One region of the Paenibacillus sp. 276b genome, then DNA from elsewhere that is predicted to be linked to it. Evidence: riboswitches for the same ligand, from Rfam matches in the RefSeq annotation. Region 1 holds a riboswitch; each other region holds the start of a gene.
The links. A riboswitch is a leader RNA that binds a small molecule or an ion and turns the genes downstream of it on or off. The one in region 1 is predicted to bind thiamine pyrophosphate.

Region 1 (3,130 bases):
CGTCCAGACGAAGCGGCCAAACCCACATTCAAATTCAAGGATGCCCGGGCGAGTAGTAAAACCGTCTTTGAGGGTATTGATTTTGAAATCGGATATTCATATGCATTATTGCCTAAAATGACGATGACGATTGAGCGTGGCGAGAAAATTGCCATTGTTGGATGTAACGGTGTAGGTAAATCCACACTGCTCAAGACGATCTTGGGGAAAATCCCACCAATTAGCGGTAAGACTTTCTTGGGGGACTATCTGGAAACAGCTTATTTCGAACAGGAAGTACGTGCAGGTAATATTACCCCGATCGAAGATGTGTGGAATGAGTTTTCTCATCTGACACAGAATGAAGTCCGGGGCCATCTCGCACGTTGTGGATTAAAAAATGAGCATATCACCCGCCCGCTTAACGCACTTAGTGGTGGTGAACAAGCCAAGGTTCGTTTATGTAAGCTTCTGATGCGTGAAAGTAACTGGATTTTGTTCGATGAGCCCACAAACCATTTGGATGTAACCGCAAAAGCAGAGCTAAAACGTGCCCTGCAGGAATTCAAGGGTACCGTGCTGCTCGTATCCCATGAACCTGAATTTTATGAAGGTTGGGTAACCAAAACGTGGGATGTTGAAGCTTGGTCCGACAAACAATAGTTTCTACGAAATTCTTCGCACCAGAAACAGCAACTTCGTTAACTACATGACTTCAGCAATGGTGAACAACGTAATTCATGGAAATGTACGGTGACAAAAAAAGGTGTCTATGGTAACATAGGCTACAGCTTCATATGAACACTAGGGGGGCCGCACGATGCGGCTGAGATGGAAGAATGCGATTCCGGACCCTTTGTACCTGATCTGGATCATACCAGCGTAGGGAAGTGGCGCGTTTCAGCTAATGACAAAGAGCTTTATCGTTGACTTTGCGATATGGCCTGCAAGATGAATCATGCAGTTCTATGTATACAGCGTTGCGACTATGGATGGTTTCTATAGTTGTTGTGCGTTATGTATAGAGTAATTGCATGCGACAGTCATTCAGTTGATCCATGAATTTTAAATTCGTGGCCACTCCCCTACGGGAGTGGCTTTTTTGTTGTTGTATATCAGCTTAAATCATGCAAGAGGAGGGCGAATAGGACGGTAATCTTCCACGAACATGTAATAACAAGATCATTCGAACTGCATGTGGTTTCACCAGGTACAGGAGACTTGGACTCTTTTCTGAATATTGCTAAGGGTATATGGCGGTGGGTCGATTATATCCACATTCGGGAAAAAAAGCTGACCCTTGAAGAACAGATTTATTGGGCGCAAGGTCTAAAAACACAAGGTGTTCCATCTGACCGAATCATTATGAATGGCTCAGATCAGCTGGATCAATATGCTTCAATTGGTGGTGTGCATTGGGGTCAAGCGGTTATTCGCAGCTATGATAAGGATGAGTTGAGGAGAGTCGATCGGCTGCGCGTAGGCATATCGGTTCATTCTCTGGAAGAAGCAAAAGTTGCAGAAGAACAGGGAGCGGATTATCTCTTTTATGGGCATGTCTATGCTTCAAATAGTAAACCGAATTGCGAACCCAGAGGGCTAAGTGCGTTAGCTGAGGTATGCTCTAATGTTTCGATTCCCGTGATCGCGATTGGCGGGATTAGTCCTGAGAATATTGCTGCCATTCGAACTGCTGGTGCTAGAGGAGCCGCTGTAATTTCAACGATTTGGACGACCGATAAGCCGGAAGTAGCTGCCGCTTCATTGCGACAGGCGATCACGGATTCAGAAAAGTACGCCGAACCAAGGAGATGAGATCTTGAGAGAGGAAGCAAGAAGTCGAAGCAGGAATCGTTCAGGCTATCATCCAGGAATCGTTTCGGGAAGTAAAGTTGGAGCGGAAGTTCGAGGCAAGCTTCATGCAGAAACCATTATTGTAGGTGGAGGAGTTATCGGATGTGCCATCGCATGTGAACTCGCTACTCGAGGCCATGACGTTCTTCTGGTTGAGCGGGCGCGGATCGCTGGGGGAACTTCCTGTGCAGCCGCAGGCATGCTTGCTGCTGATAGTGAGGAATTCACTCATGCTGTAATGGCAAAGCTTGCAAGGCAGAGCAGAGCTTTGCTTCATGAGCAGAAGGAACGGATCAGTTCGCTTAGCGGAGTGGAAATGGGGCTGCAACAGCATGGATTTATTACTCCTTTTCGTTCATACAGTGAGGTCAGCAGTTACAAGAATGATCGTAGATCGTCTACCTTATCTACAGAACATATTTGGTGGGATCGTATTGCTGTCCAACAGGAAGCTTCATGGTTAAACAGGGATACGTATGGAGCATTTTACAGACCTTCCGAGAGCGAGGTTCTTCCTGTCAACTTAACGCAGGCTTATGTCAGATCGGCTCAAGCCATGGGTGCAAGGGTGATGGAAGGGGTACAGGATGTCCGTTTGCATACGAATGTAAACGGTGTGCAAGGAATCGAGACTTCAATAGGAACGATGACATCGAGAAATGTAATTATTGCTACAGGGTTACATGGTGAAGAATTGATGAGACATGTAGGTCTGAAATCGCCTGTTTTACCAGTAAAGGGGGAGATTGCAGCCGTGCAGTTTTCTCCCCACCATGCCGGGTACAGGCCAGACAAAACGGTGTATGCAGAGGATATATATATTGTTCCCAAAGCCAATGGAGAAGTATGGATCGGTGCAACAAGCCTTCCTGGAAGAACAGACATGAAAGTTTCGGTACAAGGCATTCAGAAGTTGCTTGCAGCTGCAACAAACTGGGTACCTGGCATGAAGGAAGCACATTTTATCCAAGCGTGGGCTGGTGTCCGTCCTTCGACTCCGGATGGATTGCCCTATGTGGGGGCTTGTGATAGTGTACCGGGTTTATTCGCTGCTTTTGGACATTATCGTAACGGCATATTGCTTAGTGCAATTACAGCCAGCCTTATGGCTGACTTGATTTGTGGCAAAACCTCGGAAGAACTGGGGATTCAGGACCTTTGTCCAGAACGTTTGAACATAAAGGAGATGTTGCAGTGAACATCATTGTCAACGGACAAACCATGCAAATTGAAGATAGCTTAAATCGTGTAGATAAATTGCTCCATTCATTTAATTTGCAAGTAAAAACCGTCGTGG
Region 2 (3,130 bases), on a different contig from region 1:
TCAGGGTAGGTTCCGAGCCAGAGGTGCACCTCTGATCGGTTCCTTGAGGACAAGCTTATGCTTGTACGCCAATTCATCAGAATAAGGGAGGATTTAAATTATGAAAAAAGTGTTGACGTTGCTGCTGTCTGCGGGTCTGGTCGCTTCATTATTAGGTGCAATTCCGGCTTTTGCTGCACCTACTGTTGTAAACTCAACGATTATTGTAGCCAAGGGAGAAACTTTTGATGGCAAAGGCCAAACGTATGTAGCCAACCCTTCCACCCTGGGAGATGGATCTCAAGCGGAAGATCAGAAGCCGGTATTTCGGTTGGAGGCAGGCGCCACGCTCAAAAATGTGATTATCGGTTCACCTGCAGCTGACGGTGTTCATTGTTATGGTAACTGCACGATATCAAATGTGATTTGGGAGGATGTCGGTGAGGACGCTCTGACTCTGAAATCAGCCGGAACGGTTAACATCACTGGTGGTGCAGCTTACAAGGCCTATGATAAAGTATTTCAAATGAATGCAGCCGGAACGATTAACATTAAAAATTTCCGTGCAGACGATATTGGCAAGCTGGTACGTCAGAATGGCGGAACAACCTTCGCCGTGAACATGACGCTAGACAACTCGGACATTTCCAATGTCAAAGATTCCATTATGCGTACGGACAGCAGTACATCGCAAGGGAAAATTACAAATACCCGTTACTCCAAAGTACCGACCTTGTTTAAAGGCTTTGCATCGGGCAAAACAAGTCAATCCGGGAATACACAATATTAAAACAGAGCATACCGGTTCTCAATAATTTTCCTCTAAAGGATATGAAGCATAACAATTAAAGGGGATGTCCTATAAGTCATGAATATGACGGGGACATCCCTTGTTCGCGTTATCTTGGTCTAATGAGCCTGGCACACGTTATTCGCTCTCATTTGCACCTTTCTGAGATGTAACGAATTACAGAGACGTTATTTCTTGAAGCAGAGGTATATGACGCATAAATGAGACATATAGTTAATCACTCTTTCTTCTAGTTTAAACTGATTTTTTCTTATCGGGATTGTCACAAATACCCATGTGTTGTACAGTAGAAGCAATGAAATAAGTGAACCGGGTGCTCAATGAAGTTGGGCTGAGAGAGCGGCCTTGTGCTGCTGACCGTATATCTGATCTGGGTAATGCCAGCGTAGAGAACATGAATTTGCGATGAGCAATGGTAAGTGATAAGGGATAGAACATAAATGTCAGCGTTTCTTGGTTGCAACGGGATTTCTCTGATGTGACGGGGATGGTGTCGTTTGTTTTCTTCTTTCTCTATATCTGCCTAATGCGTTGCATCGTGAGAATTGTAAACTGTGCGTATGGCCTGCCTGTGAACCGGGGAGGCTTTTTTTGTTTGTTTTATTGTTTTTTTTATAAATCTAGGGAAACAGAGGAAGGAAGTAGAGAACATGTCAACAGCAGTAGGCAGCAACAGATTGAAGTTAACCGATATTTTGGTAACAATTGTGATTGCGGTAGTCTTTGGGGTGATCTACAAAATATGGGGACCTACATATGATCTGATGAAGCCATTCGGCGTTCATGCGGAGCAGATGATTTACGGCATGTGGTTCATGGCGGGCACCTTTGCCTTTGTAATTATTCGCAAGCCGGGTGTAGCCATTCTGGCCGAAGTTGCGGCATCAACGGTGAGTGCTTTTCTAGGTAGTGAGTGGGGCATGTCGACACTGGTGTATGGGCTGCTGCAAGGGCTGGGTGCAGAGATCTTCTTCGCCGCATTTCTGTATCGGAAAAGCAATCTGTTCGTTACCTGCCTTGCGGCTATTGGTGCAGCAGCGGCTTCGCTTGTACTCGATTATCAGTATGGGTACATTGATTCCCTCACAGCTTGGAACTACACGCTGTTTATCGGATTCCGCTTCATTGGAAGTATTCTGATTGCGGGTGTATTCACCTATTATCTCGCCAAAGCGCTGGAGCTTACAGGTGTAACACGATCCCTTAGACCGGTGTCGAAGCAGGATTATGAGGCGCTGGACTAGATGAATGAAGTGGAGAATGTGCAAGCGGTAGGTGTTACGAATCTAAGATGCAAGTTCCCGGGAGAGAAGGCCTTGGTGTTCCAAGGCTTGTCTCTCTCTGTGCGTCAAGGGGAGAAAGTATTGTTGCTTGGACCAAGCGGCTCTGGCAAATCAACCTTGTTGCAAATTCTGAGTGGTCTGATTCCGCGATCTGTGGAGATTCCGATGAAATGTGATGATATTCAGGTTCCTGAGCAGCCCGGCATTGTTTTTCAAGATCCGGATACCCAGTTCTGTATGTCGTATACGGATGAAGAGATTGCTTTTGTACTGGAAAACCGGAATATTCCACGCGAGCAGATGTCTGCTCTTATTCATCGATATCTGGAACAGGTGGGGTTATGCTTTGAACATAATCGAACACTCATTCAATCCATGTCACAGGGCATGAAGCAGCGTCTTGCGATGGCTTCGATTCTGGCCATGGAGCCAGACGTACTCTTTTTGGATGAACCAACGGCACTGCTGGATGATGAAGGAACCTCTCAAGTATGGGAAACGGTGAAACAGATTGCACAGGACAAAACACTCATTATCGTAGAACATAAAATTAATGAAATCGTCGAGTGGGTAGACCGAATCATCGTATTGTCGCCTGAAGGAAAGATTGTGGCAGATGGCCCGGCGAATCAGGTGTTTACAGATGAGCGGAATATGCTCAGGGAATACGGAATCTGGTATCCAGGAGTTTGGGAAGAGCGAGGGCAGACGAAAGCACAGACGTTGGTCACAGGAGAGTTTATTCGTTATGGGGCAACAGAAACTGAAAGTATGGATAACAAGGAGGAGCGAGCTTCTGCGCAGCCCCAACCAGCCCTGGAAATGCAGCAATTCACCGGATGGCGCGGAAAAACACCTTTCATTCAGGTGGAACAGGCCAAGGTATGGCACGGAGATTGGGTGGGGATTGTCGGGGCTAACGGGGCAGGTAAAAGTTCGTTATTGCTATCCATGATGAATATTCTAAAAACGACAGGTCATTATGTTGTGGAAGGACAATCGGCCGGAAAAACCGAGCAGCTTGCAGATCACATTGCCTTTGTATTCCAGAATCCTG
Region 3 (3,130 bases), 1.2 Mb from region 1:
GCAGCCCTTTGGTCAGTTCTTTCGCTTTAATAGGTACTTCCAATTGGAGAATAGAATGACTGAATTTCTGAAGACCTGCAATCAGGTTATTTTTATCCAACACAATTTCTTTGGAATCAGGAGCGATCATCAAAAGACTTGGAAAATCTATAATATGCTCTTGTCTTTCCAGCATGGAGCGAAGCAAGATTTCAATGTAGTTCAGGATTTTGGGCACAAGATGGTTCCAATCCGGTTGGTCAAGATGGAAGTTTCTCCACATGTTCGAGATTTGATGGATCATGCCAAAACCAAAAATAGCCCCTTCATAAGCAAAAGGTTTTAATTCTTTACCAAATACCTGTACCAGTCGTTCAGATAACCAATTTAACTGTATGCGAGTCAAGTTTTTCAGATCGCATTCTCCAGAGTAGAAGCCTGTCCAGAATAGCTCCACAACAAGCTTTTTTTCTGGCAAAATCATCGGCACCATAATCTGATCCACCAGTAAATCAAAATCGGAAGCATAGCTTTGGCTCTCCAAATCTTTGCGAATCATCATATCTTCCTGTACACGTTGCTCCAGAATGGCAAGAATACAATCATCCTTCGAGCCAAAGAATTTATAAAATGTTCCTTTGGACACACCTGACTCGTCTAGGATCATTTGTATGGAGGTGTTGGTCACTCCATGTTTCCCAAAGAGTACAAGCGCTGAGTCCAATAACATTTGTTTCCGCTTATTCATAAGTTCCCCCTGGATGATTTAGGTGGTTCACGTTACGATATCTAGTAACCTATTGCAAATCCACTGCAAACATCATATGTTCCTTCCAAATCCCCTTGATTTTAATATTCTGCCGGTCCGTCTCCTGAAAGCCCGCCTTGCGAAGCACTCGAATCGATCCGGCATTGTCAGGCAGCGCACCTGCCTCCACTCGTTTTATACCCGCTTCATTCATAGCAAAATCCAGTGCTAGCTGAAGGGCTTCACTCATATATCCCTTGCCATTCTGCACCTGATCGAGCACATAACCAACAATCCATTTGGTGGTGGAATCCAGTTCAAGCTCGAACAGAGAGATCTCCCCAATAAGCTCATGCGTATGGTTCAGAAAGATCCCGAAAGAGTACCGTTTCCCCTCTTCCCTCGCCTTGTTCCAACCTTCGAGAAGGGCTACTTGGCCCTCCAATGTATAGAATGTATCCGATCGTTCGCTTGCCGATATTTCTTCGAAAATAGCCCGGTTACGGAACTGCAAATCCAGTAGCCCAGCAGCGTCTTCCACGTTCAAAAATCGTAAATAGATGCGTTCTCCACGATTGTCCATCTGTATGTTCATCCTTATCTCTGGTTGTAGTAGATTGCATTCATCAGAAGTACGAGAGTTGCCGTTTATAAGCCATATCCCAGAATAGATATTCAAATTCAACACTTCTTCTGAATATGTCTTCAATGGCCTCCAGTTCCTGCTCGGTTTTATGTTCGCATAATGCATCCAGTGTATCATAGAACCATTCGAATGAGTCGCGGAATTCATCACTTGCATAATTTTCGATCCAAGTCTGATAGAAATTGCCCTCTAATGAATCTCGATATTGTTCTTTTAATCTTGTGGCATAGTCGTAATACGTCCACGCACAAGGGAAAATGACGGCGATGATTTCAGCAACCCCACCTGTTTGTGCAACACTCATCATATTCGACGTATACGCCTTGTTGTAAAGAGAGGGTTTGACAGCATGATTTTCATCCAGCGTAATCCCAAATTCATTCATATAATTTCGATGCAAATCCATTTCTTCGTACAGAATAGCGTGTTGAATCACCGTAAAGTTCGTCATCAGTTTTTCATCTGTCGCCTTCACCGCACCCATGGCAAAAATCTTCGCATATTCAATCAGATATGTATAGTCCTGAAGAAGATAAAACTTAAACGCTTCTTGATCCAGTGTGCCTTTCCCCATTTCATGTAAAAAAGGATGGTTGTATCCATCTTCCCATACGGTTCTGGACTTATCTTTTAACGTTCTTGAAAATGACATGATCATTTCTCCTTATATTAAAATTATAATGTTCCCGCTTCACATCCAGCTATCGCGTTCTGTCATCCAAAATGCAGACCAAAAAGCCCTTGTCCTATTTTCGGCAAGGGCAAAATAACATGAGTACATGTCATTTGCTCCCTACGTCAGTATTAACTAACAGGTTCAAAGGGTCAGGTTTTAACCTTCTCAACTGCGAACAGTCCCCCTGCAAATAGCTCAGGCTTATTACAACATGTGTTTTTCCAAATGTCAATCCATTCCTATTAATCTTCAAGTTCCCCTAAATCTTCTTGCAACTTCTTAAGTCGGGTGCGGATATCCTTAATCATACTTTGCAATTTGTTTAACTCATCTACCCATTTTTGCTCATTAGAGACGTTCGTCGCTGAATTTGAATGATACGCCGGAGACGTCTTTAACTTGTTTAAATCCGATTCGTAACCCCTCCGCTCTTCCTCGGCTTTTGCTAATTCCTCCTCGGTGATGCCAATCTGGTGCTCCAGATAAATAATGTCTGATGAGTTACCGTGAGTTAAGCGCTGTGAATACGTCATCGTTCACCTCATTTCTGATGATCCATTGCTTTTCCAAGGTCATATGGCTGAATATCGATATCCAATTTCATACCCAGAGCCAATTTGGCAAGTTGACTTCCAATAAAAGGCCCCATCGTTAGCCCAGACGCACCAAGCCCGTTGGCTGTGATTAAGCCATTCCAACCAGGAACAGCACCCATTACCGGAAGAAAACCTGGTGTAAACGGACGGAAACCTACTCTTACTTCCTGAAACGTGCTATCGGCTAAACCTGGAGCCAGTTCCAATCCTTTATTCAAAATTTCCTGCATTCCGCCTGCGGTTACTCTTATATCATAGCCTTCAATATCATTTTCGTGAGTCGCCCCGATCACAATCTTCTGTTGATCAAAGGCTAACAGATATTGATCCGAAGGAGGCATGACCACAGGCCATTTCCCAGTGTCTTCTCGATCATGAACCTGCAAATGCATAATTTGCGCCTTCTGATAATGAACCTTAAAATCAATGCCCAAGGGCTTCAACAGTTCACTAGCCCAAGCGCCGGCACACACAATAACCTCGTC

Region 2: linked by a shared signal. The riboswitch ahead of BLV50_RS10965 (ECF transporter S component) and the one ahead of BLV50_RS09130 (thiamine phosphate synthase) in region 1 are both predicted to bind thiamine pyrophosphate.
Region 3: linked by a shared signal. The riboswitch ahead of tenA (thiaminase II) and the one ahead of BLV50_RS09130 (thiamine phosphate synthase) in region 1 are both predicted to bind thiamine pyrophosphate.

The regions. Positions count from the first base shown of each region.
Region 1 is NZ_FNRR01000001.1:2,159,951-2,163,080, reverse strand. Features, by position in the region: gene BLV50_RS09135 (ABC-F family ATP-binding cassette domain-containing protein) at 1-642, shown strand, start outside; TPP riboswitch at 776-885, shown strand; gene BLV50_RS09130 (thiamine phosphate synthase) at 1,177-1,794, shown strand; gene thiO (glycine oxidase ThiO) at 1,799-3,031, shown strand; gene thiS (sulfur carrier protein ThiS) at 3,028-3,130, shown strand, end outside.
Region 2 is NZ_FNRR01000002.1:18,972-22,101, forward strand. Features, by position in the region: gene BLV50_RS10960 (pectate lyase) at 101-769, shown strand; TPP riboswitch at 1,089-1,199, shown strand; gene BLV50_RS10965 (ECF transporter S component) at 1,441-2,034, shown strand; partial or broken gene BLV50_RS33780 (ATP-binding cassette domain-containing protein) at 2,125-2,475, shown strand; gene BLV50_RS10970 (ATP-binding cassette domain-containing protein) at 2,497-3,130, shown strand, end outside.
Region 3 is NZ_FNRR01000001.1:985,232-988,361, reverse strand. Features, by position in the region: gene BLV50_RS04320 (TetR/AcrR family transcriptional regulator) at 1-727, opposite strand, end outside; gene BLV50_RS04315 (GNAT family N-acetyltransferase) at 777-1,310, opposite strand; gene tenA (thiaminase II) at 1,354-2,025, opposite strand; TPP riboswitch at 2,147-2,245, opposite strand; gene BLV50_RS04305 (hypothetical protein) at 2,292-2,582, opposite strand; gene BLV50_RS04300 (NAD(P)/FAD-dependent oxidoreductase) at 2,591-3,130, opposite strand, start outside.